Linked DNA regions of Microbaculum marinisediminis. The protein of the gene in region 2 interacts with the protein of the main gene of each other region in a pairwise test. Links are inferred from orthologs where the notes say so. Each region holds a gene or a part of one and is shown on either strand. Other genes may lie near its edges. The genes, in order: MUB46_RS12980 and sufA.

Evidence for each region.
Region 1: the proteins of sufA (region 2) and MUB46_RS12980 interact in binary tests that used the Escherichia coli proteins (3 or more experiments, as listed by UniProt). The link is inferred for Microbaculum marinisediminis from one-to-one orthologs.

What each region holds. Positions count from the first base shown.
Region 1 is NZ_JALIDZ010000005.1:300,389-315,992, reverse strand. What follows is about bases 5,575-8,310. They hold MUB46_RS12980 (2Fe-2S iron-sulfur cluster-binding protein), read right to left. Parts: upstream 7,235-8,310; coding sequence 6,914-7,234; downstream 5,575-6,913. Other genes in these bases: MUB46_RS12970 (hypothetical protein), read right to left, coding at 7,887-8,162; MUB46_RS12975 (Hpt domain-containing protein), read right to left, coding at 7,394-7,777; MUB46_RS12985 (2Fe-2S iron-sulfur cluster-binding protein), read right to left, coding at 6,423-6,773; cysG (siroheme synthase CysG), read right to left, coding at 5,575-6,202. Also shown: MUB46_RS13015 (NAD(P)/FAD-dependent oxidoreductase), read right to left, coding at 76-1,107; MUB46_RS13010 (DUF934 domain-containing protein), read right to left, coding at 1,290-1,763; MUB46_RS13005 (phosphoadenylyl-sulfate reductase), read right to left, coding at 1,796-2,638; MUB46_RS13000 (nitrite/sulfite reductase), read right to left, coding at 2,622-4,343; MUB46_RS12995 (DUF2849 domain-containing protein), read right to left, coding at 4,435-4,761; more of cysG, read right to left, coding at 4,784-5,574; MUB46_RS12965 (apolipoprotein A-IV repeat region-like domain-containing protein), read left to right, coding at 8,442-13,757; MUB46_RS12960 (protoglobin domain-containing protein), read left to right, coding at 14,482-15,604. UniProt on the Escherichia coli protein: Ferredoxin are iron-sulfur proteins that transfer electrons in a wide variety of metabolic reactions. Although the function of this ferredoxin is unknown it is probable that it has a role as a cellular electron transfer protein.
Region 2 is NZ_JALIDZ010000012.1:109,642-125,321, reverse strand. Bases 7,237-10,048 are described here. They hold sufA (Fe-S cluster assembly scaffold SufA), read left to right. Parts: upstream 7,237-8,359; coding sequence 8,360-8,737; downstream 8,738-10,048. Other genes in these bases: MUB46_RS21485 (GGDEF domain-containing protein), read right to left, coding at 9,135-10,048; MUB46_RS21490 (TfoX/Sxy family protein), read left to right, coding at 8,768-9,130; MUB46_RS21500 (SUF system Fe-S cluster assembly protein), read left to right, coding at 7,903-8,313; MUB46_RS21505 (cysteine desulfurase), read left to right, coding at 7,237-7,889. In the rest of the region: MUB46_RS21535 (carboxyl transferase domain-containing protein), read left to right, coding at 1-677; MUB46_RS21530 (alpha/beta hydrolase), read right to left, coding at 798-1,463; MUB46_RS21525 (cysteine desulfurase family protein), read left to right, coding at 1,749-2,903; Fe-S cluster assembly protein SufB, read left to right, coding at 2,947-4,416; Fe-S cluster assembly ATPase SufC, read left to right, coding at 4,568-5,320; Fe-S cluster assembly protein SufD, read left to right, coding at 5,344-6,657; more of MUB46_RS21505, read left to right, coding at 6,618-7,236; more of MUB46_RS21485, read right to left, coding at 10,049-10,196; MUB46_RS21480 (DEAD/DEAH box helicase), read right to left, coding at 10,350-11,738; MUB46_RS21475 (SH3 domain-containing protein), read right to left, coding at 11,983-12,345; MUB46_RS21470 (hypothetical protein), read right to left, coding at 12,497-12,934; MUB46_RS21465 (alpha/beta hydrolase), read left to right, coding at 13,063-13,758; parE (DNA topoisomerase IV subunit B), read right to left, coding at 13,812-15,680. UniProt on the Escherichia coli protein: Is able to transfer iron-sulfur clusters to apo-ferredoxin. Multiple cycles of [2Fe2S] cluster formation and transfer are observed, suggesting that IscA acts catalytically.

The DNA.
Region 1 (15,604 bases), on a different replicon or contig from region 2:
CAGTCCCGCGTCATGCCCGGGCGTGCCCCGGGCAACGCGTGCCGGATGGAGGGGGGGCCGGAACCGCGGCCGGACTCAGCCCGCGACGCCCAGCTTCTTCTGCAGGCTGGTCGACGACGTGGTGTACTGGAACACCAGCCGCTTGTCCGGATAGACGATCCGGTAGGCGGCCTGCGCCATTAGCGCCCCCTCGTGGAAGCCCGACAGGATCAGCTTCAGCTTGCCCGGATACCAGTTGATGTCGCCGATGGCGAAGATGCCCGGCTCCGAGGTCTCGAACTTCTCGGTGTCCACCGGGATCAGGTTCTCGTGCAGATTGATGCCCCAGTCGGCCACCGGCCCGAGCTTCATGGTCAGGCCGAAGAACGGCAGCATCCGGTCGCAGGCGATCACCCGTTCGGCCTTTTCCAGGTCGGTGACGGTGATCTCGCGGAGCTGGCCGCTCTCGCCCTTCAGGTCCGTCACCTGGCCGAGCACCAGGTCCATCTCGCCGGCCTCCACCAGCGCGCGCATCTTGTTGACCGAGTCCGGCGCCGCCCGGAAGGCGTCGCGGCGGTGGATCAGGGTGACGCGCCTGGCGATCGGCTGCAGGCTCAGCGTCCAGTCGAGGGCGGAGTCGCCGCCGCCGACGATCACCAGGTTGGCGTCGCGGAACGCCTCCATCTGCCGCACCGAGTAGAACACCGAGGTGCCCTCGTAGGCCTCAATGCCGCCGATCGGCGGGCGCTTGGGCTGGAAGCTGCCGCCGCCGGCGGCGATCACCACCACCTTCGCCTCGATGACCAGTCCCTGGTCGGTGCCGACGCGGAAGCCGCCGTCCGGCAGCCGCTCCAGCCTCTCCACCATGTGGCCGTAATGGAAGGTCGGGCCGAACGGCTCGATCTGCTCCATAAGCTTGTCCGTCAGTTCCTGCCCGGAGATCACCGGCCAGGCGGGAATATCGTAGATCGGCTTTTCCGGATACAGCTCGGCGCACTGGCCGCCCGGCTTGTCGAGGATGTCGATCAAGTGGCACTTCATGTCGAGCAGGCCGAGCTCGAACACGGCGAACAGGCCGACCGGCCCGGCCCCGATGATGGCGACGTCGGTGGAAATGGTGTCCGTCATGAAATCAATTTGCCTTCGGTCGAGTGGTGGATTTGACGGTCGTCACATCGCGTTCAGCGGACCAGGCGACGGACGTCAGACCCGAAAACCACACCAGAAACACAAACTGGCTGGTGTCCTTGTCTAAACCGGCGTTCGTACGGAAGCTGCTGAACATTGTGTCGAACTTCGGATACGGAGCACTAGCGGCTGAGACGCATCCACGGCCGGGTGCCCGGCGCCTCCTGCCGCCCGACGGGCTGCAGGTAGATCGGCACTTCGGGCCAATGCCCGTCCGCGAGTGCGCGGCGAGTCGGACCGTGACTTATGGCAAAGGCGGAAAATCCGCAACGCAGCATGAACGGAATCTGGTCGAGCAAGATGTCGCCCGTCGCCCGGATTTCCCGGGTGAAACCGAAGCGTTCGCGCAGCAAACGGGCACTCGAATAGGCCCGACCGTCCGTAAAGGCAGGAAAATTGAGCGCGATCATCGCGATCCGCTCCCGGTGCGGCACAAGGTCCTCCACCGGATCCTCGGGCAACAGCTCGACGCCGATCTCGCAGCCATCGCGATGTTCGCCCCCCTCGAGGCCTTGCCAGCGCGACGCCGGAACCAGTACGGAGCCGGTCTCCGGCAGCGCCTCGTCGTCGCCCAGGCGGCGAAAGCGGTCCGCCACAAATCCCTCTCGGGTCCAGATTTCGATTGTCGTCATGATTTGTGCCCCGGCACTCCGTCTCCGTCCTGTCCTCTGCCTCGCACCGGCCGCAGCACGCGCACCGTCTCGCCGTTGCGGGCGATATGGATGCCGCACTCCGTCTTGTCCCGCCCGCGCCAGCGCCCGGCCCGGGCGTCCTCGTCGTCGGCGACCGGGCTGGTGCACGGCGCGCAGCCGACCGACAAGTATCCTTTGGCAGAAAGCGGATGCCGCGGCAGCGCGTGGATCGTGCGATAGGCGGCGATCTCGGACGCCGCCCAGCCCGCCAGCGGATTGATCTTCAGCCGGTCGCCGTCGCGCTCCACCAGGGGCATCGCCTCGCGATCGGCGGTCTGATCGCGCCGGCGTCCGTTGATCCAGAGGTCGAAGCCGGCAAGCGCGGTCTCCAGCGGTTCCTGCTTGCGGATACGGCAGCACAGGTCGGCGTCGCGGCGGTGGAGATCGCCATCGGGATCGAGGGCCGCGAGCCGCCCGGGCTGCGGCGTCACCGAGCGAATGTCGACGAGGCCCAGCCGTTCGGCGAGCGTGTCGCGATAGGCGAGCGTTTCGGCAAAATGCTTGGCCGTATCGATGAAGAGCACCGGCGTGTCCGGTGCCACCCTGGAGACGAGGTGCAGGAGCACCACCGAATCCGCGCCGAACGACGACACCACCGCCGCCCGCCCCGGCGCCAGGTCCCTGACGGCATAGGCGATCAGGTCCTCGGCGCTGGCGCCGGCGAAAAGCCGATCGAGCGCTGCCGCTTCGAGCGACGCCGCCTCGGGCCAGGCGGCGCGGCCAGGTGTGGCCCCATTACGCCCGCCCGACGCCTGCTCGGGGTTAGGATCGTCCACCATAGAGCGCCTCCTGGAACGGTGCGTTGCCGAGGCGGCGCCAGGCGGCCAGGAAGGTTTCCTCGCGGCCCTCGCGCAGCGTCAGATAGGTGTCGACGATGGTCTCCACGGCATCGACGACATCGTCGGCGGAAAAGCCCTTGCCGACGATCTCGCCTATGGCGGCGTCCGCCCCCCCGATCTCGGCACCCCCGCTCTCGCCAACCCCGCTCCCGGCACCGGCAATCTCGCCCCCGGGGGCGCCGCCCAGCGTGATCTGGTAGAATTCCTCGCCTTTCCGGTCGACACCGAGAATGCCGATGTGGCCGACGTGATGGTGGCCGCAGGCGTTGATGCAGCCCGAGATCTTCAGGCTGAGGTCGCCGATCTCCGCCTGCCGGTCGGCGTCGGCGAAGCGTTCGGACAGCCGCTGGGCGATGGGGATCGACCGGGCGTTGGCGAGCGCGCAATAGTCGAGGCCGGGGCACGCGATGATGTCAGTGGCGAACCCGGCGTTGCCGGTGGCCAGTCCCGCCGCGACGAGGCCGTCATAGACCGCGCGCAGGTCGTCCTTGCGGACATGCGGCAGGATCAGGTTCTGCTCGTGGCTCACCCGGATCTCGTCGAACCCGTACCGTTCGGCGAGGTCGGCGACGGCGTCCATCTGCGCCGCGGTCGCGTCCCCCGGCACGCCGCCGACGGGCTTCAGCGAGATCGTCGCCGAGACGTAGCCGGGCACCTTGTGCGGATGGGTGTTGCGCGCGATCCAGCGCCCGAACGTCGGATCGGCCTTCCAGGCCGCTTCCAGCGCCGCGCTCCTGGCCGGCAGGTCGGCGAAGGCCGGCGGGGCGAAATAGGCCGCGATCCGCTCGCGCGCCTCCGCCGGCACGTCGAGGGCGCCGCCGCGCAGGGTCTCGAACTCGGCCTCCACGCCCGCGCGGATCTCCTCGATGCCGCGCTCGTGCACGAGGATCTTGATCCGCGCCTTGAACTTGTTGTCGCGCCGGCCATAGCGGTTGTAGACGCGCAATATCGCCTCGAGATAGGCGAGCAGCGCGTTCTCCGGCACGAAATCGCGGATTTCCCGGCCGACCATCGGCGTGCGGCCCAGGCCGCCGCCGACGAAGACGCGAAACCCGATGCCTCCGTCCGGTCCGCGCCGCAGCTCCAGCCCGATGTCGTGGACGCGGATCGCCGCGCGGTCGCGCGCCGCCGCCGTCACCGCCACCTTGAACTTGCGCGGCAGGAACGAGAATTCCGGATGCAGCGACGACCATTGCCGCACGATCTCGGCCCACGGGCGCGGATCGGCGACCTCGTCGGCGGCCGCACCGGCGAAGTGATCGGTGGTGACGTTGCGGATGCAGTTGCCCGAGGTCTGGATCGCATGCATCTCGACCTCCGCCAGCTCCTCCAGGATCGTCGGGATGTCCTCGAGCCTCGGCCAATGGAGCTGCAGGTTCTGGCGCGTGGTGAAGTGGCCGTAGCCCTTGTCGTAGGTACGCGCGACATGGGCGAGCTTGCGCAGCTGACGGGCCGACAGGGTGCCATAGGGAATGGCGATCCTGAGCATGTAGGCGTGGAGCTGTAGATAGACGCCGTTCATCAGCCGCAGCGGCTTGAACTGCTCCTCGGTGAGGTCCCCGGCGAGACGCCGGTTAACCTGGTCGCGGAACTGCTCCAGCCGGTCGCGCACGAAGGCGTGGTCGAATTCGTCGTAGCGGTACATGGTTTTCTTCGCTCTTGGAGGTCTGCCGTTTGCACCGATGCCGATCGGGACACCGCCACCGCGGCCGTCCGGTCCGGTATCGTGGTGGCCCTCAGGCCGTTTCCCGCGCGGCACCCGTCGCCGCGTTGCCTGCCACCGCATTGCCCGTCGTCGGGCCGCCGGCGCGGATGCGCTCGCGCAGCCGCACCGGCTGGACGCCGCGATCCTCCGCCTCGACGTCGATCAGGTAGGGCTCTACCACCAGCCGCGCCGCCACAGCCTCGCGGCCGGCCCGCTCGGCGACCTCGGCATCGGCGTTGGTCTGCACCAGCCGCGCCGCGCCGAGATCGACGGTCCAGTCGCGATCGCCGAGATAGACGACGCGGCCGTCGGCCAGGCGGTTTGCGGTCAGGACGCGAAAATTGCTTGCATATGCCATTATCGTCCTCCTCGTATCCGTTCTACGCCGCCAGGGCGGCCTTTGCCGCGAAGCTTTCGGCGTCGGCCCAGTCGCCTTCGGCCACCGCGCGGCCGACGAAGATGACCACCGGCCCGGTGACGTCGCCCCGCCCCGCCAGCGCCGGCAGCCGGTCCAGGCGCCCGAAGAACCGCCGCTGGTGTGGCCGGCAAGCGTTCTCGACCGCGGCGACCGGGGTATCGGGTGAAAGGCCGTGTGATATCAGGGCGTTGGCGACCTCGTCGGCGACGCTGCGCGCCATGTAGAGGCTGATCGTCGCGTCGGATCGGGCCAGTTCCGCCCAGTCGAGCCCGTCCGCGCCCGGTGCCGCGTGTCCTGTGGCGAAGACGAGCGCGGACGCATGCGCGCGATGGGTCAGTGGGGTGGCCGTATCGGCCGCCGCCCCCAGCGCCGCCGTGATGCCAGGCACCACCGCGTGCGCGATGTCCGCCTGCCGCAACGCGGCGAGCTCTTCCCCGGCCCGGCCGTAGACCATCGGATCGCCGGCCTTCAGCCGCACCGTCCTGTGCCCGGCCTTCGCCTCGGCGATCAGGATCGCGTTGATCTCGGCCTGCGAGGCGTTGGCCCTGCCCTTGCGCTTGCCCACGTCGATCCGCCGCGCGTCGCGGCGCACGACATCCAGCACCTCCGGCTCGATCAGGCCGTCATGGACCACCACGTCGGCCTGCGCCAGCACCCGTCGGGCCCGCAGCGTCAAAAGGTCGGCCGCCCCCGGCCCGGCGCCGACGAGCCAGACGAAGCCCTGCCCGGGGTCGCCAGGACGCCGGGACTCCAGAAGTTTCGCCACGCTCCGGCGCAGCGCCGCGGCGCCATTCGTGGCGGCGACCGCCATCTCTTCGCCGGTGAAATAAGCCCGCCAGAAGTCAAGCCGCGCCCGGCCCGGCGGCAGCAGCGCCGCCACCCGGCCGCGCAGCTCTCCGGCAAGTGTCGCCAGACGGCCGGTGCCCGGAGTCAGCATGTCCTCGATCTTCGCCCTGAGGAGACCGGCCAGCACCGGCGCGGCGCCCTCGGTCGAGATCGCGACCGTCACCGGCGCGCGGTCGACGATCGCCGGCGTCAGCACGTCGCACAGCTCCGGCCGGTCGACGACGTTGACGGGAACGCCGGCCGCCCGTGCCAGATCGGCCAGCGCGCGGTCGTGGATTTCGTCCTCGGTGGCGATGAAGGCGAGCGCCGCGGTCGCGAACCGATTTTTGTCGGGCCAGACCCGACGATGCGACGACGGAACCGACGCGAGAAGCGACGCCAGGGCGGGCTCCGGCCGGGGTGCATGGACCTCGATCTCGGCGCTCGTCTTGGCGAGCAGCCGCAGCTTCGCCGCCGCCGCCTCGCCGTTGCCGGCTATGATGACCCGGCGACCGTCTACGACCGCCGAGACGGGAAAGGTTTTGAGTTTGCCCATGTGCGTTTGCCCGTGTCGGACCTCGAGACTGACCGCGCCGAATATGGCGCGGCCGCCCCTCGCCGGGCAACCGGAGAACTCAAGAAAAACCAAGCAAATTCAATGTATTAGGAAATTTTGGAACCTGATGCTGCAACGCGGCGGGATGCGGGGACTGTGTTTCCCGGTTGCCCGCCGCGGCAGCATGGCCGCCCCGGTTGATGGGGTCAGGCGGATGGCGTCAGGCGGCCGCGGTCGCCGCCGACTCCTCGGACTCGCAGCCGGCCTCGGCCGTCAGGCTGACGCGCAGGCCGTCGAGGTCCTCGTTCATCAGGATCTGGCAGGAAAGCCGGGAGTTTTCCTTCGCCGTGGCCAATTTGTCGAGGGCGTCCAGCTCCTCGTCATTGGGTTCGGGAAGCCGGTCGAGCCATTCGGACTCGACCTCCACATGGCAGGTGCCGCAGATACCGGCGCCGCCGCATTCCGCCTTGATCGGAATGCCCCAGTCGCGGATCACTTCCATGACCCGCCAGCCCTCGAGCGCCTCGAGGACGTGTTCACGACCTTCACAGTCGCGGACGATAAGCTTCATGTCGTCTCCCTCTCGATTGGATGGCCGTCTCGAAGCCGACAGGGGACGTTAAGCCGGTGCTTGTTACAGATTGCCTTGCGATCTGTCAAAAACGCCGGAAATCGACGGAAAAACCGCCCGAAATCAATCTGTCTGGACGCTCAGCCCTGCCGCTCGGGAACGTCGACGATAAGGCCATCGAGCTCGTCGGTGACCTTGATCTGGCAGGACAGCCGGCTGGTCGGGCGGACTTCATAGGCGAAATCGAGCATGTCCTCCTCCATCTCGGAGGGGCCGCCGGTCTTATCGAACCAGTCCTCGCGCACATAGACGTGGCAGGTCGCGCAGGCGAGCGCGCCGCCGCATTCGGCTTCGATGCCGGGCACCGCGTTGCGGATCGCCGTCTCCATGACCGTCGATCCGACTTCGCCCTCGACGTCGTGGACGGTTCCGTTGTGCTCGATATAGGTGATTTTGGGCATGGGTACGGTCTGATCGGCCTGAAAGCGGGTTTCCTACGGGGGACAACTCGATGCGCCGGCGGAAAACGCGGCACCATAGGCCCCTATAGGCGAAGACAGCCGTCCACGCCAGCCCCCGCGAGGTCGCAGGCCGGATCGGCCCTGCGTGGGCGATGCCCCTCAGTGCTCGACGAAGAGACTCCGGATGTAGCCGTTGACGGCGTCGACTTCCCGTTCCAGCGCGGCGATGGCGTTGCGACTGCGGTCGTCGTCGACATTGTGGCCAAGAAGCTCGGCCGTCTGGGCCCTTTCGGCAACGCCCCATGCCCCGATACCGCGTGCCGAGCCCTTGATGGTGTGGGCGGCCCGACGCCAGTTCTCGACATCGCGCGCTTCCTTGAGACGATTGAGATAGATGCGCGACTGGGTCATGAAAAGCTGCAGCACCTCGCGCTCGAGGTCGGCATCGCCAAAGGTGTGGCGGGCCAGATGGACGAGATCGACGGGGGCTTCGTGCGTAGCCGGCGTCTCGTTGACAAGATAGGGGTCGACGAACTGGCCCATGGACGGCTCCTTCTCCCGGGCGCCTGAACGCCCGCATTGCTGCATTGCAGAATGCCCGCCGCCTGATAAGGATGGGTTAATCTGATCGTATAGACTCGGACCTATCGGCTCATAGGGCGCTTTCGGGGGGATTTTCTCCGAGAATCCTGTATCCGGCATCGGTCAGGCGGCAGACGAGCCAATCGGGTTTGATCGGGTTGTTGAACCAGGGTTCGGCCCAGCCGCTATCGATGCACGCGCGGATCGTCTGATGGTTGATCTGGCGCCCGTCCGGACCGAACAACGGCAACTTGCCGCCCGGCTGGCCGATACCGCGCTTGAGATAGCTCCGTTGCGCCCGAGTGAGTTGCGGCGAAACCGCCCTTCCAGCGCCAGCCCGCGCCACGCTCAGCCTCCATCGTTAACGATGTATTAACACGCCGTTTCACGGGTGTTTTCCCCGCTTGCATTTGGCACTAGACTGTCGTCTGCGGCAAGTGTCAGCGGACACGGACCGAGCGGTCGGTATTGGCGACGCCCGGAAGACGGGGGTATGGCAATGCCGCGGTTTGGTATTGGGGGGTGTATCCTCAAGTCAGACCGGACGCCGGTTCGGGCGGTGGCTCGAAGATGCGGCGGGCGGGCGCCCGAATGGTATTGAGTACGGACGTGAGGCAGTTGGACCATGGCAAAACAATCCCCGAAGACACGCGACGCGGCAGAAGCGGCCCTTTCGGCCGTCGAAGAAGCGCTTTCGCTCAACGGCGACGAACAGGCGCTGGCGGATGCGCTCTCGAAAGACGCTGACGGCGCGGAAAAGGCGACCGAGTCGGTCAACCGCGCCGTTGAACGCGTTGTCGAGGCCGCGCGCGAGCAGCCGGCCCGCAAAGGCGCCAAGGACGCCCCCGACGGCCGCAAGCGCGGCTCGGCACGCCCTGCCGACGCGGCGGCCAACGACTCCCGACGCCCTGCCAATGACGATCGTCCGACCCTCGGCCACATCGTCTACTCGATGCAGCGCAAGGCCCCGCGCACGCCGTTCTGGGTCGCCGGTATTGTCTCGCTGTTGTGGATCGCCGTCTGCGGCGCCGTCGGGTACGGCCTTTACGGTTCCTCGCTCTTCTCGCTGACCGATCCCGACCTTGTCCGCTCCGATCCCGGCATAGCCCTGGTCTGGGCCGCGATCGCGGTCCCGGTGCTGATGTTCTTCGCCTCCGCCGCCATGATCTGGCGGGCCCAGGACCTACGCCTCGCCAGCCAGTCGCTCACCGAAGCCGCCATCAAGCTCGCTGAGCCCGAAGGCGTCGCCAAGGAAGCCGTTCTGACCGTCGGCCAGGCCATTCGCCGCGAAGTCGCCGCCATGGGCGACGGCGTCGAACGGGCGCTGGCCCGCGCCGGCGAACTGGAGGCGCTGATCCACGGCGAAGTGTCGTCGCTAGAGCGCGCCTACCACGAAAACGAGATCCGCATCCGCTCCCTCATCGACCAGATGTCGAACGAGCGCGAAGCGCTTCTCAACAACGCCGACCGGCTGCGCGCCGCCATTGCCGGGGCACACGAGAACCTGTCCCAGGACCTGGCGAGCGCCGGCGATCGCATCACCGGCTCCGTGTCGGCCGCCGGCGACCGTGTCACCGAAGCCCTGACCCGCCGCGGCGACGAGATGACGGACGCGCTGACCGCCTCCGGCGACAACCTCATTTCGACGCTCACCACCCATGGCGACGAATTCGTCCGCCGCCTGTCGCAGACCGGCACCGACGTCGCCCAGACGCTCACCGAAGCCAGCGAAATGGTCACGGTCACCCTCGACCAGCGCGGCCGCGAGGTGAACGAGGCGTTCGGACGCACCGGCATCGAGATCGTCCAGGACCTGTCGGACCGCGGCAACGCCATCAACGAGACGTTGGCCTCCACCGGCCATTCGCTGATCCAGTCGCTGACCGACCGCAGCGCCGAGGTCACGCATCGTCTCAGCGAGACCGGCAATCAGCTCTCGCACACGCTGGTGCAGCGCGGCACCGAGGTCACCGATCGCCTGTCGACGGTCGGCGAGCAGATCTCCGAGACCATCGCCTCGAGCGGCAACGCCCTGACCTCGCGCCTCGACGAAACCAGCAAGACCATCGAAGACACGGTCAACAACCGTGGCGCCGAACTGACCGAACGCCTGGCCGCTGCCGGCACAACGTTCACCGAGGAAATCGTGCGACGCACGGCCGATTATTCCGAGCAGCTGGGCACCGCCGGCGCCGAAGTCGCCCGCGCCATCGCCCAGCGCAGCGCGCAGGTCACCGAGAACCTCAATACGTCCTCGCAGAAGCTTCTGGAGGCGATGGGTAGCCGGACCGAGGAGGTCGAGGAGAGCTTGCGGCGCACGGTCGCCGACGTCGATCACACGCTGTCCGTCAAGGGCAGCGAGCTCGTCGACAAGCTGGCGTTCCGCTCCACGGAGATTTCCGAGCTGCTCGATCACCGCTCGGCGGACCTCAACGAGATTCTCTCCAACCGCTCCGCCGAGATCACCGAGACCCTGATGACGCGCGGCGAAGCCCTGACATCGGCCCTCGACAGCCGTCTGGAAACCTTCGGGTCCGTGCTGGAAGAACGCAGCAGCGCCATCGAGCAGACCCTGTCGAACCGAGCCGACGCCTTCGTCCGCTCCGTCGCCGACCGCGCCTCGGACATCGACGGCATGCTCGGCAAGCGCCTCGGCGACATCTCCACTACGCTCGTCGAAAAGAGCGACGTCCTGGAGAAGACGCTGGAAAGAAGCGTCGAAACGGTCGAATCCGCCTTCGATCGCCAGACACGTCAGCTCGGCGAGACGCTCGAGACGCGCGCCAACGATATCAACATCACGCTTGGCGCCCGGGGCAACGAGATCGAGCAGACGCTCTCGACCCGCGCCGAAAGCATCAGCGCGGCGTTGGGCAGCCGGTCCAGCGAAATCAACGCCATGCTTGGCGACCGCGCCAACGAGATCGAGCAGACGCTCGCGACCCGCGCGGACAGCATCAACGAGGTGCTGGGCAGCCGCTCCAGCGAGATCAACACCATGCTCGGCGACCGCGTCAACGAGATCGAGCGCACGCTTACGATCCGGGCGGCGCGCATCACCGAAGCGCTGGGCAGCCGCACAGACGAGATCAATTCGGTGCTGGGCGAACGGGCTAAAGAGATCGAGGACACGCTTTCGACCCGCGCGGACAGCATCAACGAGGTGCTGGGCAGCCGCTCCAGCGAGATCAATGCCTCGCTTGGCGCCCGCGCTAGCGAGATCGAGCAGACGCTCTCGACCCGCGCCGAAAGCATCAACGAGACACTGGGCAGCCGCGTCAGCGAAATCGACGCTTCGCTCGGCGCCCGCGCCAACCAGATCGAGGAGACGCTCTCCACGCGCGCGGTCAGCATCAACGAGGCACTGGGCAGCCGCTACAGCGAAATCAACGCGATGCTCAGCAACCGGGCCAACGAGATCAAGCAGACCCTCTCGACCGGCTACGAAAGCCTCAACGAGACGCTGGGGAGTCGGTCCAGCGAAATCAACGCGATGCTCGGCAGCCGGGCCAATGAGATCGAGCAGACCCTCTCGACCCGCGCCGAAAGCATCAACGAGACGCTGGGCAGCCGCACCAGTGAGATCAGCGAGCAGTTGTCCACCAAGGCAGCCGAGATCGAGCGGATGCTTTCAAGCCGTGCGGAAAGCATCAACGAGACGTTGAGCAGCCGCTCCGGCGAGATCAACGATCAGCTGGCCGCCCGGGTCGGCGAGATCGAGGAAACCCTTGTCGTGCGTGGCGGTCGCCTGATCAACGAGATCACCAGCCGCTCCGGCGACATCGAGGAGGTCATCGGCTCGGCGAGCGAGACGGTGACGCGCGTCCTGTCCGCCAAGGGTGGCGAGATCACCAAGCAGATCGCCCAGGAAGGCCTGGAGGTGACCAGGGCGATCTCCGAGAGCGGCCAGCACGCCTACGACGCGCTGGAATCGCGCGGCCGCAAGATCGTCGAGGAGATTTCCGAGACCAACGCGTCGCTGACCACCAATATCGAGGCGATCCTCGAGCGTCTGGGCGACTCCAACACCCTGCTCCGCTCCGTCCTCACCGGTGCCAGCGACAACCTGTCGGCGATCGAGGCGACGCTCAGCGATCGTGTCGGCGAGTTCCGCTCCGCCGTCGCCGCCGTTTCCGCGGACGCCGGCGAGACCAGCGACCGCATCGGCGCTCAGGTCAGGCTGCTCGAGGACATGTCCACGAAGGTGCTCGCCGATATCGGCAGCATGGCCGAGCGCTTCGACGCGCAGGGCAAGGACCTGGCGATCACCGCCGACCGCCTCGACCGCACCAACGCCGAAATCGACGAGGCGATCGAAGCCCGCCGCTCGCGCCTCGACGATCTCGCCTCCAGCCTGACGGCGCGGGCACAGGAAATCGATGGGCTCATCACCGGCTACACCCAGGCGATCGAGCGGACCCTGGTGTCCGCCGAGGCGCGCGCCAATTCGCTCGGCGAGATGCTGCAGTCGTCGACCCGCGATGCGTCGGAACGGCTCCTGTCCGAGTTCGAGCGCCTCAACGGCTCGGTAGAGGACCTTGCCGGAGCCATGGGCCAGCGCGCCATGGCATCCACCAAGGCGATCTACGAGCAGCTCGACGCCGTTCGCCGTGCCGCCGACGATGTCGCCGCCACGGTCACGGATCGCACCTCCAGCTCGGCCCAGACGCTGCTGTCCGAGATCGAGCGGATCCAGTCGACGGCCGACGATATCTCCGTGGCGATGTCGAACCGGGCGATCAGCTCGACCCGTTCGGTAGCCGAGGAAATCCAGGGCATTCAGGACATCGCCGAAGCCGCGAGCGCCGGTATTTCCGACCGGGCGCAGCTTACTGCCCGCGCTGTCAACGAGCAGTTCGATTCCCTGCGTAAGTCCGCCGAAGAGATCCGGCAGATGCTCTCCGACACGGCGTCCACCTCGTCGCGCACCATCGCCGAGCAGCTCGAATACATGCGGCTGTCGGCGGGCGAGGAAGGCGAGCGTGCGGCAGGCGCGGTCCGGTCGGGCTTCGAAGGCGCCACCAAGGAGATCGCCGATATGCTGCAGGCGGCGACAAGCCGCTTCTCCGAAGCCTCGCAGGACATGCGGACGGCCGCAAAGTCGATTGCCGAGGAGCTGGAGGCGACGCGCACGGAACTCAAGCGCGGCGTCTTCGAACTGCCGCGCGAGACCCAGGAGAACGCCGCCGCCATGCGCCGCGCGGTCGCCGATCAGATCAAGGCTCTGAACGAGCTTTCGGAGATCGTCTCCCGGCATGGCAACACCCTGGACGTCGCGGTGCCGGAGCGCCGTCACGCCGCCGCCGGCGGTGGCGGTACGACGCTAGCCCAGCCGGCGGCCGCGGCCCGGCAGCCCGCCGAGACAGCCCCAGCCCCGGCCCCTGCCCCGGCCCCTGCCCAACGGCAGGAGCCAGCCAGGCCGGCTCCCGCCAGCCAGCCGAAGAAGGCCGCCCCGGCGGCCGCCGCTGAGCAGCGCGGCGGTAAGGCTGGGTCCGACCGCTGGTCCCTGTCGGATGTCCTGGCGAGAGCGGAACGCGCGGAAGAGGCAGAACCGGCCGCCCCGCGCACCGAGGAACGAACCGAGCGGTCGCCTGCCCACATGATGGAGTCGCTCAACGCGATCGCGGTCGATATCGTCCGTTCGATCGACGACAACGCCTTCATGGAGCTCTACGAGCGCTATCGCCGGGGCGAACGCGACATCTTCATCCGTCGCCTGTTCGCCCAGCGAGACCGCGGCGTGATCGACGAAGTCCGGCGCAAGTATCGGCGCGACCCGGAGCTGCGCGACGCGATCGACCGCTATCTCGACGGCTTCGAGCAGTTGATCGACGAGATCTCCCGGACCGACCGCGACGGCGTCATGCGCCAGATGTACCTGACGTCGGAGCCGAGCAAGGTCTACGCGATCCTGTCGGATGCATCGGGCCGGACGTCCTGATCGCCCGACACAAGCGCCTGCAAAACGAAAGGCCGGTCCCTCGGGACCGGCCTTTTTTCATGTCTCGGAGGCGGCGCGGCGATCAATCCCAATGCTTGCGGGAGTCGCGCGAAGACATGTCGCCCCATGCCAGAACCATCATGAACAGCGCGAAGACAGCCAGGATGATGGCCAAAACCAATTGCTCTCCACCCGACACGGCATTTCCCCTTTTTTCCTGTTTCCGGACGGCCCGGCTTGTCGCAACGGAAAGGCAAATCCGCTGACGTCACATTGATCCGGATCAAGCCGTCGGCCCGCGGGAATGAGGTGCCGGCGGAAGGGGGAAACCGTCCATCGACACGGCCCGCCTGACCGTACCGCCCATGTCGCGGCAACGAGCCGCCACCGTTCGGTCTCAAGCGGTCTCCGACAACGGGCTCGGACCCCGCCAGGTTAAGAAATCGGCTAAAATGTCTTTCGGTCCGTTAACCGCTCCGCACTGGCGGAGGTGGCGAAACCGTAAATTATTCGTTGCGTAATCACGGGATTCCGGAAATTGCTAGTCGATACTTGATGGATTTTGCGTTCGGATTTGCCTTTTATTTATAACTAACGGCATCTTTCGGCCAAAAAACGCCCAGCTATTCCAATCCGCTCCCTTTACGCCGGTTTAACTATTCTGTTCTCGAATGCGCGCAATTGCCCTAACGGAACCCCGCTTCGGCGGCAAACAAGTAAAAATATGGAAGAGGAAAGCGCGATGTCAGGCACTCGGATTAACCAAGCGGATCATGGCGGCGATTCGACCGATCGTGATCGTCGACTGAACTTCATGCAGATCACCCCGGAGACCGGCACGCTGCTGGCCGAATTCTGGAAGCATGTCGAGCCGGCGTTGCCGTCGATCCTGGACGGTTTCTACGCCCATGTCTGCTCCGTGCCGAAACTTGCCCGAAAGGTCGGCACTGACGAGCCGCGGCTAAAGCTGGCGCAAACCGCCCATTGGGGGCGCCTGTTTTCCGGCCGGTTCGACCACGCCTATGTGGAAGGCGTACGCGTCATCGGCATGATCCACAACAAGATCGACCTGGAGCCGCGCTGGTATATCGGCGGCTACAACTTCGTGCTGGCCAAGCTATCCGCCCTCGCCGTGAAGACCTATCGGCGGAACCCGGCAAGGCTCGAGGCCGTCCTCACCGCACTGAACGCGGCGGTGATGCTCGACATGGACTTCGCCATCTCCATCTATCAGGAAGCAATGATAGAGGAGCGCGGCGCCAGGCAGCGCAAGCTGGACGCTGCCATCTCGGATTTCGATCAGACCATGCACGGTGTCATCGCAACCGTCCGCGGCGCGGCCGACCAGATGCAGTCGACCGCCTCGACACTGGCGAGCGGGGCCAGCCAGACCAATACCCAGGCCGCCGCGGTCGCCACCGCAGCCGAGGAAGCGACGAGCAACGTGCAGACCGTCGCCGCCGCATCCGAGGAGCTCGCCACCTCCATCGCCGAGATCGCCCGCCAGGTATCCCAGTCGACCGAGACCGCGGGTCAGGCCGTTTCGGAATCCGAGCTCGCCGCCCGGCAGATCGGGGACCTGATCCAGGCCGCGGAAAAGATCGGCAACGTCGTCAACCTCATCAACGACATCGCCGCGCAGACCAACCTCCTGGCCCTGAACGCCACGATCGAGGCCGCCCGCGCCGGCGAGGCCGGACGCGGGTTCGCCGTGGTCGCTGCAGAGGTAAAGACGCTCGCCGGCCAGACTGCCAGCGCCACCGGCGAGATCACCGGACAGATCGCCGGCATTCAGGACGCCACCAGGGCCGCTGAAGCGGCGATCGGCAAGATCCGCTCGACGATTA
Region 2 (15,680 bases):
TCGACGGCTCGGAGTTCGACGAGTTCAAGAAGCTCTACGGCACGACGCTGGTGACGGGCTTTGCGCGGATTTCGGGCATGCCGGTCGGCATTCTGGCCAATAACGGCATTCTGTTCTCCGAATCATCGCTGAAAGGCGCGCATTTTATCGAATTGTGCTGCCAGCGGCGCATTCCGATCCTGTTCCTGCAGAACATCACCGGCTTCATGGTCGGGCGCGACTACGAGGCCGGCGGCATCGCCAAGGACGGGGCCAAGCTGGTTACGGCGGTCGCTTGTGCCCAGGTGCCGAAGATCACGGTGATCGTCGGCGGCTCGTTCGGCGCCGGCAACTACGGCATGTGCGGGCGCGCCTACGGGCCGCGGTTTCTGTTCATGTGGCCGAACGCGCGCATCTCGGTGATGGGCGGCGAGCAGGCCGCCTCGGTGCTGGCGACGGTCAGGCGCGACAATATCGAGGCCGACGGCGGGCAGTGGAGCGCGGACGAGGAAGAGGCGTTCAAAGCGCCGATCCGCGACCGCTACGAGGCCGAGGGGCATCCGTATTTCGCCAGCGCCCGGCTCTGGGACGACGGCATCATCACCCCGCGCGAAACGCGCCGCGTGCTGTCGCTGGCGCTGTCGGCCACGCTCAACGCGCCGGTGCCGGAGACGAAGTTCGGCGTGTTCCGGATGTAAGGTTCCGGATTTGTGGCGGGGGGCTCCGGAAACGAAATTGCCGGGACGAGCCCGGCAATGACGTAGAGACGGAATGTGGGATGCCCGGGCGCGGCCCGGGCATCGCGAGCGTGCCGGCCCTCAGGCCGCGTCCTCTTCCGACGCGGCGGCTTCGAGCCGCTTGTCGACATAGGTGCCGCAGACGTCGATCAGCTCGTCGACCTTGTCCTCGAAGAAGTGGTTGGCGCCGTCGATGATCTGCTGGTCGATGACGATGCCCTTCTGGGTCTTCAGCTTGTCGATCAGCGACTGCATGTCGTTGGGCGTCACGACCCGGTCGGCGGCGCCGTGGACGATCAGGCCGGACGACGGGCAGGGGGCCAGGAACGAGAAATCGTAGAGATTCGGCTGCGGCGCGACCGAGATGAAGCCTTCGACCTCGGGGCGGCGCATCAGCAGCTGCATGCCGATCCAGGCGCCGAAGGAGAATCCGGCGATCCAGCAGGCGCGCGCGTCCGGGTTGAAGCTCTGCACCCAGTCGAGCGCGGCGGCGGCGTCTGACAGCTCGCCGAGGCCGTGGTCGAAGCTGCCCTGGCTGCGCCCGACACCGCGGAAGTTGAACCGGAGTACCGCGAAACCGCGCTCGGCGAACATGTAGTACATCTGGTAGGCGACCTGATTGTTCATCGTGCCGCCGAACTGCGGGTGCGGATGGAGAATCAGCGCGATCCGCGAGCTCTTGGTCTTCGGCGGATGATAGCGTCCTTCCAGGCGGCCTGCGGGCCCGGTGAAGATGACTTCCGGCATTGAACGCGATGTCCTCTTTTTATGGTTGGCAGGACGCGGGTGGCTGGCGGCTCGGTTTATCCGCTCGCGCGCTTTCGACGGTCGTCGGCGCGCTGGCGTTTCCTTGACACCTACCCGACACCCTCCTACAAACTCTTTAGAAGTTTTCGAAACTGTGCTTCACCGGATCGCGGCTCGACGCTGCGAGCGTGTGGCCTGTCCGGAAGCTCCGACACACACCACATATCTTGTGTGGAATGCAAGAGTTCAAGGCACCGAGGCGGTGCCGAAGGTTGAGAGGACGGCATGGTGGGGGCGAACGTCGCCTACCTGGACCATAACGCGACGGCGCCGGTCCGCCCCGAAGTGATCGAGGCGGTGACCGAAGCCTTACGCGTGACCGGCAACCCGTCGTCCGTGCATTCGGCGGGCCGTGCCGCCCGCAAGCTTGTCGAGGACGCGCGCCGCGAGGTGGCCGCGCTCGTCGGCGCGGAGCCGGCAGATGTCACCCTCACCAGCGGTGGCACCGAGGCCAACGCGCTGGCGCTGGCGCGGCGCAAAGACGGCGAGATCCTGCTCGCCTCGGCGATCGAGCACCCGTCCGTGCTCGGCGGCGGGCGATTCCCGGCCGCCTCCGTCGAAACGCTTCCGGTGACGCCGGCCGGCGTGGTCGATCTCGCGTGGCTGGAGAAGCGGCTTTCCGCCGCGCCCGTCCCGGCGATCGTCTCTGTTATGCTCGCCAACAGCGAGACCGGCGCGATCCAGCCGGTGCGCGAGGTTGCGCGGCTGGCGCGGGACGCAGGCACGCTGGTTCACTGCGATGCCGTCCAGGCGGCGGGTCGGCTGGAGATCGATATCGCCATGCTGGGCGTCGACTACCTGACCCTGTCTGCCCACAAGATCGGCGGCCCCCAGGGCGCCGGCGCGCTGGTGCGCCGCGACAAGACCGTCGCGATCACGCCGCTCTATCGCGGCGGCGGCCAGGAGCGGTCGCAGCGTCCGGGCACCGAGGCGGTGGCCGTGATCGCCGGATTCGGCGTCGCGGCGCGGCTGGCGGCCGGCGAAATCGAAAAAAGTGGCGAAATCGCGGGGCTGAGGGACTGGTTCGAGTCGGCGCTACGCACTATCTCGCCGGGTGCGGTGGTCTTCGCCGGTGAAACGGCGCGGCTCGCCAATACCAGTTGCTTTGCGGTGGAAGGGATTTCGGCGGAAACCGCCATGATCTCGCTCGATCTCGATGGCGTGTGCGTCAGTTCGGGGTCGGCCTGCTCGTCGGGCAAGGTCGGCGCCTCGCATGTGCTCTCGGCAATGGGTGTCTCGCCGGACCTTGCCTCCGGCGCGATCCGGGTCAGCCTCGGCTGGTCGAGCGAAAAGAGTGACGTGGAAAGCTTCATCAAGGCCTGGCGGCGCGTACAGGACAAGCGCGACCGCCGTCGGCAGGAGGTGATTGAAGCGGCATAAGCGAAACCCGTGGTCCTTGAAACCGCGAGTGAAGGAGCAATTGATGCCTGCAGTGCGCGAAACGATCGAGCATGTCAGCGAGATCGACGTCGACAAGTACAAGTATGGGTTCTTCACCGACATCGAGACGGAGAAGGCGCCCAAGGGCCTGAACGAGGACATCGTCCGGTTCATCTCGGCCAAGAAGGAAGAGCCCGAGTGGATGCTCGAGTGGCGGCTCGACGCCTACAGGCGTTGGCGTACCATGACCGAGCCGACCTGGGCCAAGGTCGAATACCCGAAGATCGACTTCGAGGATCTCTACTACTATGCCGCGCCGAAGACCACGCCGGGGCCGAAGAGCCTCGACGAGGTCGATCCGGAGCTGCTCGCCACCTATGAGAAGCTGGGCATTCCGCTGAAGGAGCAGGAGGTTCTGGCCGGCGTCGAGGGCGCCAGGGTGGCCGTCGACGCGGTGTTCGATTCGGTCTCGGTGGTGACCACCTTCCGCGAGGAACTGGCCAAGCACGGCATCATCTTCTGCTCGATCTCGGAAGCGATCCGCGAGCATCCCGACCTCGTGCGCAAGTACCTGGGCTCGGTGGTGCCGACCAGCGACAACTTCTATGCCACGCTGAACTCCGCGGTATTCTCGGACGGGTCGTTCGTCTACGTGCCGCCGGGCGTGCGCTGCCCGATGGAGCTGTCGACCTATTTCCGCATCAACGAGCGCAACACCGGCCAGTTCGAGCGCACGCTGCTGATCGCCGACAAGGGCGCCTATGTCAGCTATCTCGAAGGCTGCACGGCGCCGATGCGCGACGAGAACCAGCTCCATGCCGCCGTGGTCGAGCTGGTGGCGCTGGACGATGCCGAGATCAAGTACTCGACGGTGCAGAACTGGTATCCGGGCGACAAGAACGGCAAGGGCGGCATCTACAACTTCGTCACCAAGCGTGGCGACTGCCGCGGCCGGAACTCCAAGATCTCCTGGACGCAGGTCGAGACCGGCTCGGCCATCACCTGGAAGTATCCGAGCTGCATCCTGCGCGGCGACAACTCGCGCGGCGAGTTCTACTCGATCGCGGTGTCGAACGGCTATCAGCAGGTCGATTCCGGCACCAAGATGATCCATCTCGGCAAGAACACGTCGAGCCGCATCATCTCCAAGGGCATCGCCGCGGGTCACTCGCAGAACACCTATCGCGGCCTCGTCTCGGCGCACGCCAAGGCGACCGGCGCGCGGAACTTCACCCAGTGCGACTCGCTGCTGATCGGCAACCGCTGCGGCGCGCATACCGTGCCGTATATCGAGGCGAAGAATTCCCAGGCCGTCTTCGAGCACGAGGCGACCACCTCGAAGATCTCCGACGACCAGATGTTCTACTGCATGCAGCGCGGCCTGTCGGAGGAGGAAGCGGTGGCACTGATCGTCAACGGCTTCGTCCGCGACGTGCTGCAGCACCTGCCGATGGAGTTCATGGTCGAGTCCCAGAAGCTGATCGGCATCAGCCTCGAGGGCAGCGTGGGCTGAGGCGGGCACGAGGACGGATCGATGATCCATCGCATCCGGCACGCCCATACGCCGCCCGCGCGCAGCACTACGAGAGACGCGAAAGCCGCCGCTACGGAACCGCACCGAAACGCGACACCGTTATTCGATACGCAAACTGTTGGAACCCGATATGCTTGAGATCAAGAACCTGCACGTGAAGATCGCCGACGAAGACACGGAGATCCTGCGCGGACTCGATCTGACCGTGAACGCAGGCGAAGTGCACGCCATCATGGGCCCGAACGGATCGGGCAAGTCGACGCTGTCCTACGTGCTCGCCGGCAAGGACGACTACGAGATCACCGACGGCCAGATCCTGTTCATGGGGCAGGACCTCACCGAGATGGAGCCTGACGAGCGCGCCGCCGCCGGCCTGTTCCTTGCCTTCCAGTACCCGGTCGAGATCCCGGGCGTCGCCTTCATGACGTTCCTGAAGACCGCGCTCAACGCGCAGCGCAAGGCGCGCGGCGAGGGCGAACTGTCGACGCCGGACTTCATGCGCGTGGTGCGCGAGAAGGCGGGCCAGCTGAACGTCAGCCAGGAGATGCTGAAGCGGCCGGTGAACGTCGGCTTCTCCGGCGGCGAGAAGAAGCGCAGCGAGATCCTGCAGATGTCGCTTCTGGAGCCGAAGCTGTGCGTGCTCGACGAGACCGACTCCGGTCTCGACATCGACGCGCTACGCGTCGTCTCCGAGGGCGTGAATTCGCTGCGCTCGCCCGAGCGCGCGATGGTCGTCATCACCCACTATCAGCGCCTGCTCGACCACATCGTCCCGGACGTGGTGCATGTCATGTCGGCGGGCCGGATCGTGAAGACCGGCGGCAAGGAACTGGCGCTCGAGCTCGAGAAGTCCGGATACGCGGCCTTCACGGAAGCCGCGTGAGCCGGATGGCGGGAGATACAACCATGAACGTCGAGGTCCGCAACAAGCAGACGGCCGCCGAACAGGCGGCGAGCGAGCAGTTCGCCGCCGTTGCCGCGATGCTGCCGGGCACGGAAGCCGTCGCGGCCGTTCGCAAGCAGGCGATCGCGCGCTTTGCCGCGAGTGGCCTGCCGCATCGGCGCATCGAGGAGTGGAAATACACCGACCTGCGCGCCGCGCTGCGCGAACTGCCGCCGCCGGCAACCGCATCGGACGCGCCGATCGGGGCCGACACGCTGGGCGAACTGGATGCCTGGCGGATCGTGATCGTCGACGGCGGCGAGCCGCGGCTGCCGAAGGAGCTGGCCGATCAGGGCGTGACGGTCTCCCGTCTCAGCGAGACGCTTGCCGCCGGCACGCTCGAAGGCGAATGGCCGGAGGGCACCGAGTCGGCGATCTTCGACCTGAACACCGCCTTCGTTTCCACCGGCGTGGGGATCCGCGTCCCGGAAAACGTGCATATCGACAAGCCGATCCAGATCGCCTGCGTCACGACCGTGCCGACGGCGGCGTCGGTCTACCTGCGCAATCGCGTCGACGTCGGCGCCGGCGGATCCGTGACCGTCGTCGAGACCTTCGAGGGCCCGGACGGGATCGGCTATCTCGTGAACTCGGCGACGCGCCTGTCGGCCGAGCGCGACGCGGCGCTGACCTGGGTGAAGGTGCAGCACGACGGCGACAAGGCGATGCATTTCTCCACCGTCGCCGCCGACGTGAGCCAGGGCAGCAAGCTGACCATTGCGCCGTTCACCACCGGCGCGGCGCTGTCGCGCAACCAGTTCGCGATCGCCTTCACCGGCGAGCACGCGGAGGTGAACCTGGCCGGCGTCCAGCTTCTTGGCGACCGTCAGCATGGCGACACGACGCTGTTCGTCGACCATGCCCTGCCGGACGGGGCGAGCCGCGAGCTCTTCAAGTCGGTGCTCGACGAGCAGGCGCGCGGCGTGTTCCAGGGCAAGATCCTGGTGCGCCAGGACGCCCAGAAGACCGACGGGCGGATGATGATGCAGGCGCTGATGCTGTCGGACCGGGCTGAGGTCGACAGCAAGCCGGAGCTGGAGATCTACGCCGACGACGTGCAGTGCGGTCACGGCTCGACGTCGGGCCGGATCGACGAGGACCTGCTGTTCTATCTGCGTGCGCGCGGCATCCCCGAACTGACCGCCAAGGCGCTTCTGATCGAGGCGTTCGTCGGCGAGGTGGTCGAGGAAATCGGCCACGCGGCGGTCGGCGAGGCGCTGTCGAGCCTCGCCCATGACTGGGTCATGCAGCACGCACGGCAGGAGTCCGTCTCGTGAGCGGCTACGACGTCGAGCGCATTCGCGCGGACTTTCCGATCCTCGCGCGCGAGGTCTACGGCAAGCCGCTCGTCTATCTCGACAACGCCGCGTCGGCGCAGAAGCCGCGGCAGGTGATCGAGGCGATCAGCCACGCCTACGAGCACGAATACGCCAACGTACATCGCGGGCTGCACTATCTGTCGAACACGGCGACGGAGAATTTCGAGGCCGCCCGCGAGACAGTGCGCGCGTTCCTGAACGCGCCGTCGCCCGACGAGATCATCTTCACCCGCAACGCCACCGAGGCGATCAACCTGGTCGCCTATTCGCTGGGGCAGGGCATGGATGGCTCGGGCGTGGGCGAGGGCGACGAGATCGTGCTCTCGATCATGGAGCACCATTCCAACATCGTGCCCTGGCATTTCCTGCGCGAACGCAAGGGCGCGGTCCTGAAATGGGCGCCGGTGGCCGAGGACGGCAGCTTCCTAATCGAGGAATTCGAGCAGCTGCTGACGCCCCGCACCAAGATCGTGGCGATCACCCACATGTCCAACATGCTGGGCACGGTCGTGCCGGTGAAGGAGGTCGTGCGGCTCGCTCACGAGCGCGGCATTCCGGTGCTGGTCGACGGCAGCCAGGGCGCGGTGCACCTCAATGTCGACGTGCAGGACATCGGCGCCGACTTCTATGTCTTCACCGGCCACAAGGTGTACGGGCCGACGGGCATCGGCGTGCTCCACGGCCGCAAGGAGGCTCTGGAGGCGCTGCCGCCCTTCAACGGCGGCGGCGAGATGATCCGCGACGTGACAACCGACACGGTCACCTATGGCGACCCGCCGCACCGATTCGAGGCGGGAACGCCGCCGATCGTGCAGGCGATTGGACTGGCGGCCGCGCTGGACTACATGGACTCTGTGGGCCGCGATGCGATCCAGGCGCACGAGGAGACGCTGCGCGACTACGCCCACGAGCGGCTCGGCGCGATGAACTCGCTCAGGATCTTCGGCACGGCGCCGGGCAAGGGCGCGATCGTCTCGTTCGAGATGACAGGGGCGCACGCCCATGACGTGTCGACGGTGATCGACCGCTACGGCGTCGCCGTGCGGGCCGGGACGCATTGCGTCCAGCCGCTGCTTCAGCACTACGGGGTGACGTCGACATGCCGTGCCTCGTTCGGAATGTATAATACGCGCGAGGAAGTCGACCGCCTGGCCGAGGCCCTCGGCAAGGCCCAGCAGTTCTTCGCCTAGGGGAGGCGGACCGATGAACGACATCAGGAATACAGCGCCCGACGCAGCAGACGGATCGTCAGCCGCTTCGGCCGCCGATACCGGAGCAGACACGGGCTCCGCGATACCGACAGAGGAACTCGACCGGCTCACCGACGACATCATCGGTGCGCTCAAGTCGGTCTACGATCCGGAGATCCCGGTCGACATCTACGAGCTCGGCCTGATCTACAAGATCGATGTCGACGACGACCGCAACGTCGCCATCGACATGACGTTGACGGCCCCGGGCTGCCCGGTCGCCGGCGAGATGCCGGTCTGGGTGGAAACCGCGGTCAGCTCCGTCAGTGGCGTCGGCGACGTCACGGTGCAGATGGTGTTCGACCCGCCGTGGGATCCGAGCCGCATGTCGGACGAGGCGAGGGTCGCGCTCGACTTCTTCTGACCTATATAGGGTTTAGGAAACCGGTCCTGATCAAACAGTTGGAACCATGACGACGGCAACTCCACGACCCCGGCCCAAGGTGGTGACGCTTACCGAAGCGGCGGCCGAGCGCGTGCGCGAAATCATCGCCAATTCCGACAAGTCCATCGTCGGCGTGCGGGTCGGCGTCAAGAACGGCGGCTGCGCCGGCATGTCCTACACGATGGAGTATGCCGAGGACGTCGCGGCGTTCGACGAGGTCGTCGAGGACAAGGGCGTCAAGGTCCTGATCGATCCCAAGGCCGTGCTGTTCCTGCTGGGCACCGAGATGGACTTCCAGGTCGACACGCTGTCGGCCCGGTTCGTGTTCAACAATCCGAACCAGACCTCGGCCTGCGGCTGCGGCGAATCGGTGGCGATCACACCGGTCGCGCTCGACGCCTGAGGCGTCTGGGCCGCGCCGACGTGGTGGGCGATGGCGATCACGTCCGAATATAGCGACTTCGTCACCGAGCTGTTCGCCGGGTTCGGGCCCGTGCGGCTGCGGGGCATGTTCGGTGGCACCGGTATCTTCCACGACGACGTCATGATCGGCCTTATCGCGGACGGTACGATATTCCTGCGCACCGACGCGGCGCTGGCGGCCGACATGGCCGCGGAAGGCAGCACGCCGTTCGTCTATTCGAGCACGTCGAAAACCGTCGAGATGCCGTATTGGCGGCTGCCGGAACGGCTGATCGACGAGCCGGATGACCTCGCGGCGTGGGCGCGGCGCGCCTATCAGGCCGCCGCGCAGGCCAGGAAACCCAAGAAGAAGCGGTCGAAGAAGGCCGTGTGAGGTCTCAGGCGACGGCCGACTTGTGGGGCTCGTCCGAAAGGTCCGATTCGGAGGTGACGCGGTTGCGGCCGTTGCGCTTCGACGCGTACAGCGCCATGTCCGCGCGCTCGACCAGGCTGTCGCGGGTGTCGTTGTGGCGCAGCGTCGCTATGCCGACCGACATCGTGATGCGTCCGAGGCTTTCCCCCGTCGAGCGCTTGATGAGCTCCTTGGCCATGACGGCGGTGCGGATGTCCTCGCCGACATAGACCGCGGCATCCAGGGCCGTGCTCGGCAGAATGACGGCGAACTCCTCGCCACCGTAGCGCGAGGCGATGTCCCGCCCCTTCACCGCGCTCCTGATCGCGGCGCCGACGAGACGCAGAACCTGATCGCCGGTCTGGTGGCCGAATGTGTCGTTGAACTGCTTGAAGTGGTCGATGTCGCACATCGCCAGCGACACCGGTTCGCCGCGCCGCATCGCGATATCGACGGCGCGCTCCAGGCTCTGGTCGAAATGCTTCCGGTTGGCGAGCCCTGTCAACTGGTCGGTCAGCGATTCGTAGCGGATCGCCTCGAGGCTTTCCTGAAGGTCGGTGATCTGGCCCTTCGAATCCTTGAGCTGGGATTCGAGCGAGGTGTTGCGCGCTTCCATTTCCGTGGTGGCGCGCAGGATCTTTTCGATGATCGAGCGGGTCTGCTGCTTGTTCTCGGTGCTGCCGAGACCGCTCGCGGCGGTGCGCAGCGACTGGCCGTACTGGTGGCAGGTTTCGCTGGAGGCCTCCAGCATTTCGACGATCTCGTCGAGCTCCTTGGAAACCCGCGCACTGACTTCGCCGACACGGTCGCTCAGGCGGACCGGTGACAGGAATTCGTCGTAGAAGCGTTCCGTCAGATCTTCCGGGAGATGGCCGAGCCGCTTCAACGCGTCATTGACGGCCTTGTTGAGTTCGCGATTGAACCCGGCCGCGTAGATATACCAAAGCTCGTAGTTGCGGGGGTAGGCCGGCGTGCGGTTGCCTTTGAGATAGGTGAGGGCCGCCTCGCCATAGGTAATCGAGCGATCGAATTCGTCCGTTCGTGTCACTGGCGATGGTCCCCCGAAACGCGACATTCCTCCGCGTGCTCCGCTGCGTAAGGAGCGCAGTCACAGTATTTTCCGCTGTCTTAACGCTGGGTTAAGTCGGCGGAAATCGCGGGGGCATCCGACGGATTATGAAAACTATTTGATAAGTCTGATTTATTCTTCAGGCGTGGCGTTGCGCCGGACCGGGCGCAGCAGAAAACTCGGCACATGTTCGCCGAGGCCGACGACGGGTTCGTCCTTCTCGGTCCTGTCCCTGTCGCGGCCGCGACCGGTTCGCTCGCCGCGCGGCTCGCGTTTCGGCTTGCGATCCTCTTTTGCGACCTCCGCCGCGGGCTCGGCGCGTTCGCGTCCGCCGCGACGGCGGCCACGTCCCCGGGTTTCATCGACGTCTTCCTTGGCGTCGATCTCCGCCAGATCCGGCGCGCCTTCGCGGCGCGGGATCGGCTTGCCGATGAGCTTCTCGATGGACGCGACGTATTTCTCGTCGGCCTTCGTCGCGATCGTTATCGCGTCACCCTCGCGGCCGGCACGGCCGGTGCGGCCGATTCGGTGGACGTAGTCCTCGGCGTGGGTGGGGACGTCGAAGTTGAAGACGTGGCTGACGGCCGGGATGTCGAGGCCGCGGGCGGCGACGTCGCTGGCGATCAGCAGGTTGATCTCGCCGGCGCGGAACTTGGCCAGCGTTGCCATGCGCTCGCGCTGGTCGAGGTCGCCGTGCAGGGCACCTGCATTGAAGCCGTGGCGCTGGAGCGAGCGGTACAGGGTCGAGACGTCGCGCTTGCGGTTGCAGAACACGATCGCGGTGGTGAGGTTCTCGGCGTCGCGGATCTCGCGCCGCAGGATCGCGCGCTTGTCCTTGGGCACGGCCGGCGAGACGATCAGCGCCTGACTGACGGTTTCCGCCGTGGTCGACTGCCGCGCCACCTGGACCTGAACCGGATTCTGCAGGAACTGGCCGGTGAGCTTTTCGATCTCCGGCGGCATGGTGGCGGAGAAGAACAGCGTCTGCCGGGTGAAGGGCACCAGGCGGCAGATCCGCTCGATATCGGGGATGAAGCCCATGTCGAGCATGCGGTCGGCCTCGTCGATGACGAGAATGTCGACGCCGGTCAGCAACAGCTTGCCGCGTTCCACATGATCGAGCAGGCGGCCGGGCGTGGCAATCAGCACGTCGGCGCCGCGATCGAGCTTCTTGTCCTGCTCGGAGAAGGAGACGCCACCGATGAGCAGCGCGACGGTCAGCTTGTGGTTCTGGCCGTAGATCGTGAAATTCTGCTCGACCTGTGCGGCGAGCTCGCGCGTCGGCTCGAGGATCAGCGTGCGCGGCATGCGGGCACGAGCACGTCCCTTCTCGAGAAGCGACAGCATCGGCAGCACGAAGCTCGCCGTCTTGCCGGTTCCCGTCTGGGCGATGCCGATCAGGTCGCGACGCGACAGGACATGCGGGATCGCCTCCGCCTGAATAGGCGTAGGTTCCTTGTAGCCGGCCGCTTCCACGGCCGAAAGGACTTTGGGGCTCAGACCTAGTTCAGTAAACGCCATCTACCGGCCACTGTGATCCGTGTGGCGGGATTGTCGCAAACACAGAGATTTCAAGGATGCTTGTTCCGCTTGGATTTTCGCGGAACATAATCGGTAGGCGCGCCGTGTCAACGGTGCTTCCGCGCTGTTTGTCATTTTTGGGTTAGCAATGGTTACTTTTGGCGGTGGTTCCGGAGCGGTATGACGGCGGCTGAAGCAGCCGTCATGCCGCCCGAGGGAGCTCCCCGCCGGCCGCTCACGATACTCAGTACGGGCGCCAGGGCCTCGGGTGCCACCATCGATGCGGATAGTGATGGCGGGGATAGGGATAGGCCCGCGGCGGATAGTAGACCGGCGGCGGAGGGGCGGCCCGGCCGTAGCCGCCGCCGTCGGCGAGATAGCGGCCGGACACCCACCCGACGATGCCGCGATAGTTCACCCGGCACCAGCCGCTGCCGCAGTTCAGGATGCTGACCTGATGGCCGGCGGGAATGACGGCGATCCGCGCGTAGCCCGTGCTCGGACCTCTGCGCATGTTCAGATCCGCCGTGACATAGGCCGCGGCGGCCACGCCAGCCGTGACGATCGTCGCGAGCGCGAAGGCGAGGGAAAAGAGGATCTTGCGCATGAGACGTCTCCTTGGTCGGGACGGATACGCCACGGTACCGAATCGGCGGCCCATTCCAAAGAGGACCGTCTCGCGCCGATCCGGCAGGTGTTGGCGCTGTCCAGCGAGCGGGCGCGCCCGATCGCGTGCCACGACCCTCGCCGGACCACGCTCAGTTGCTGAGCGTTGTCAGCTGGTAGGCCCCGGGGCCGCCGAGCATCAGCATGAATTCATCAGGGGCACCCGTCGCCAGGTCGATCACGTCGACGAAGGCATTGGTTCCCTCCGAAACGGTCTCGAGCCGCAGATCGGTGATCCGCGTCGGCGTGCGGGCGATCTCGGCGACCTCCACGCTCGACACGATCCCCTCGCTGGCGCCGCGGCGCTCGATCCACTGGACGAAGAGGCGCGCCGCGGAGGGCCGGACCGGGGAGCGCGCGAGCACGAACCGGTAGTAGCCGCCTCCGGCGCCGCCGCGCCATTCGCCGCCCGTGCGCAGGGTTATGACCTCGGCCGGCATGGCGGCGATGCCGTTGGCGACCGTGTCGGCCCGGGCGCCGGGGACAAGAAGCAGGAAGGCGAGAAGGAGGGCGGATATCGGTGCGCGCATGTGCTATCGGGTCCCGGTCGTTAATATCGGCGACCGGTTCATGCCCGATTCAAAGGGCTGGTGCCACGGCCGAAACGACGGCCCCAGTGACGGCAGCAGCCGGGGCCGCAGCGAGGGGAGACGTCCTGATGTGCGATCCGATCGTGTTCGTGCCCGGCCTGCTCTGCACGAAGGCGCTGTTTGGCCCGCAACTCGCCGCGTTCGAGGGCAGGGTGCAGTGCACCGTCGCCGATCACACGCGCCATGACGGCATGAAGGCGATCGTCGACTCGATCCTCGACGTCGCGCCCGAGCGGTTCGTGCTGGTCGGCCTGTCGATGGGCGGCTACATCGCGCTGGAGATGGCGGAGCACGCGCCCGAGCGCATGACCAAGCTGGTGCTGATGGACACCACGGCGCGTCCGGACCGGCCCGAGCAGACGGCGTTTCGCGAGGCGCTGATGGCGCAGGCGCGGGCGGACGGCCTTGGGCCGGTGATAGACCAGCTGCTGCCCTTGTTCGTCGACGACAGCCGTCTCGGCGATGCCGCTCTCGTCGCGACGATCCGGCAGATGGCGGACGACACCGGCGTCGACGCCTTCGTTCGCCAGCAGACGGCGATCATCGGCCGTAAGGACGCACGCCCCGACCTCGGCGACGTCCGTTGTCCGACCCTCGTGGTGTGCGGTGATCGGGACCGGCTGACGCCGCTGGAACTGTCCGAGGAAATCGCCGCGGGCATTCCCGGTGCGCGATTGGAAATGATCGAAGGCAGTGGCCATTTGACCACGCTCGAGAAGCCCGAGGCGGTGAATACCGTGCTGGAGGAATTCCTGGGCCTGTGAGCCGGTACGCCGCCTGATGGACGTCAGATTGACGGGCGCCAGACTGATGGGCGTCAGATATCCAGATCCTCGGCGAATTCGGCGTTTTCCTGGATGAAATGGAAGCGCGCTTCCGGATTGTTGCCCATGAGGCGCCGCACGGCGTCGGTCGTGCCTTCCGGATCGTTCTCGACCTCGACGCGCAGAAGCGTGCGGCGCTTCGGGTCCATGGTCGTTTCCTTGAGCTGGTTCGGCAGCATTTCGCCGAGGCCCTTGAATCGGCCGATCTCGATCTTCCCGCGTCCGGTGAACTCGGACTTCATGAGTTCGTCCTTGTGGGCGTCGTCGCGGGCGTAGAGCGTCTTGCCGCCCTGGCTGATCCGGTAGAGTGGCGGCACGGCGAGGTACAGGTGGCCGTCCTCTATCAGCCTGGGCATCTGCCGGTAGAAGAAGGTCATCAGCAGCGAGGCGATATGGGCGCCGTCGACGTCGGCGTCGGTCATGATGATGACCTTGTCGTAGCGGAGGTCGTCTTCCGAATACTGCTGCCCGGCGCCGCAGCCGAGCGCCTGGATGAGGTCTGCGAGCTGCTGGTTGTGGGCAAGCTTGCCGGACGCCGCGCTTTCGACGTTGAGGATCTTGCCGCGGAGCGGCAGCACGGCCTGAGTCTTGCGGTTGCGCGCCTGCTTGGCCGAGCCGCCGGCCGAGTCGCCCTCGACGATGAAGATCTCGGCGCCGGCGCTGCTGTTGTGCGAGCAGTCGGCGAGCTTGCCGGGCAGGCGCAGCTTGCGCACGGCGGTCTTGCGGCCGACTTCCTTCTCCTGGCGGCGGCGGGCGCGCTCCTCGGCGCGCTCGATCACCCAGTCGAGCAGCTTGGTCGCCTGCTGGGGGCTGGCGGTCAGCCAGTGGTCGAACTCGTCGCGGACGGCCTGCTCGACGATGCGGGTCGCCTCGGAGGTCGCGAGCTTGTCCTTCGTCTGGCCCTGGAATTCCGGCTCGCGGATGAACACCGACAGCATCGCCGTGCAGGAGGCCATGACGTCGTCGGCGGTGAAGATCGTTGCCCGCTTGCGGCCGCTCAGCTCGGCGTAGGCGCGCAGGCCCTTGAGCAGCGCCGCGCGCAGGCCTGCCTCATGGGTGCCGCCGTCGGGCGTCGGCACCGTGTTGCAGTATGAGGAGACGAAGCCGTCGCGGCCGGCGCACCAGGCCACCGCCCACTCGACACCACCATGGCCGCCCTCGCGTTCGACGCGGCCGGCGAAGATGTCGTTGGCGATCGTGGTCTCGCCCTTGATCTCGGCGGCCAGGAAGTCCTTCAGGCCGCCGGGGAAGTGGAACACTTCCTTTTCGGGAACCGCGCCGTCCTCGGCCAGAAGCTCGGGCGCGCAGTTCCAGCGGATCTCGACGCCGCGGAACAGGTAGGCCTTGGACCGCGTCATGCGGAACAGGCGGGCCGGGCGGAAGTGAATCTTGCCGAAGATCGTCGCGTCGGGGTGGAACCGGATGCGCGTGCCGCGCCGGTTCATGACCTCGCCGAGCGGTTCGATGGGGCCGAGCGGCTTTCCGCGCGAATAGGTCTGGCGGTAGAGCTGGCGGCCGCGCGCGACCTCGACCTCGAGCGTGTCCGACAGGGCGTTGACCACGGAGACGCCGACGCCGTGCAGGCCGCCGGATGTCTCGTAGACCTTGGAGTCGAACTTTCCGCCCGCATGCAGCGTGGTCAGGATGACCTCGAGCGCCGACTTGTCCTTGTACTTGGGATGCGGGTCGATGGGGATGCCGCGGCCGTTGTCGGTGACGGTCAGGAACCCGTCCGCCTCGACACTGACATCGATCCAGGTGGCGTGGCCGGCGACGGCCTCGTCCATGGCGTTGTCGATCACCTCGGCGAAGAGGTGGTGGAGCGCCTTCTCGTCGGTGCCGCCGATATACATGCCGGGCCG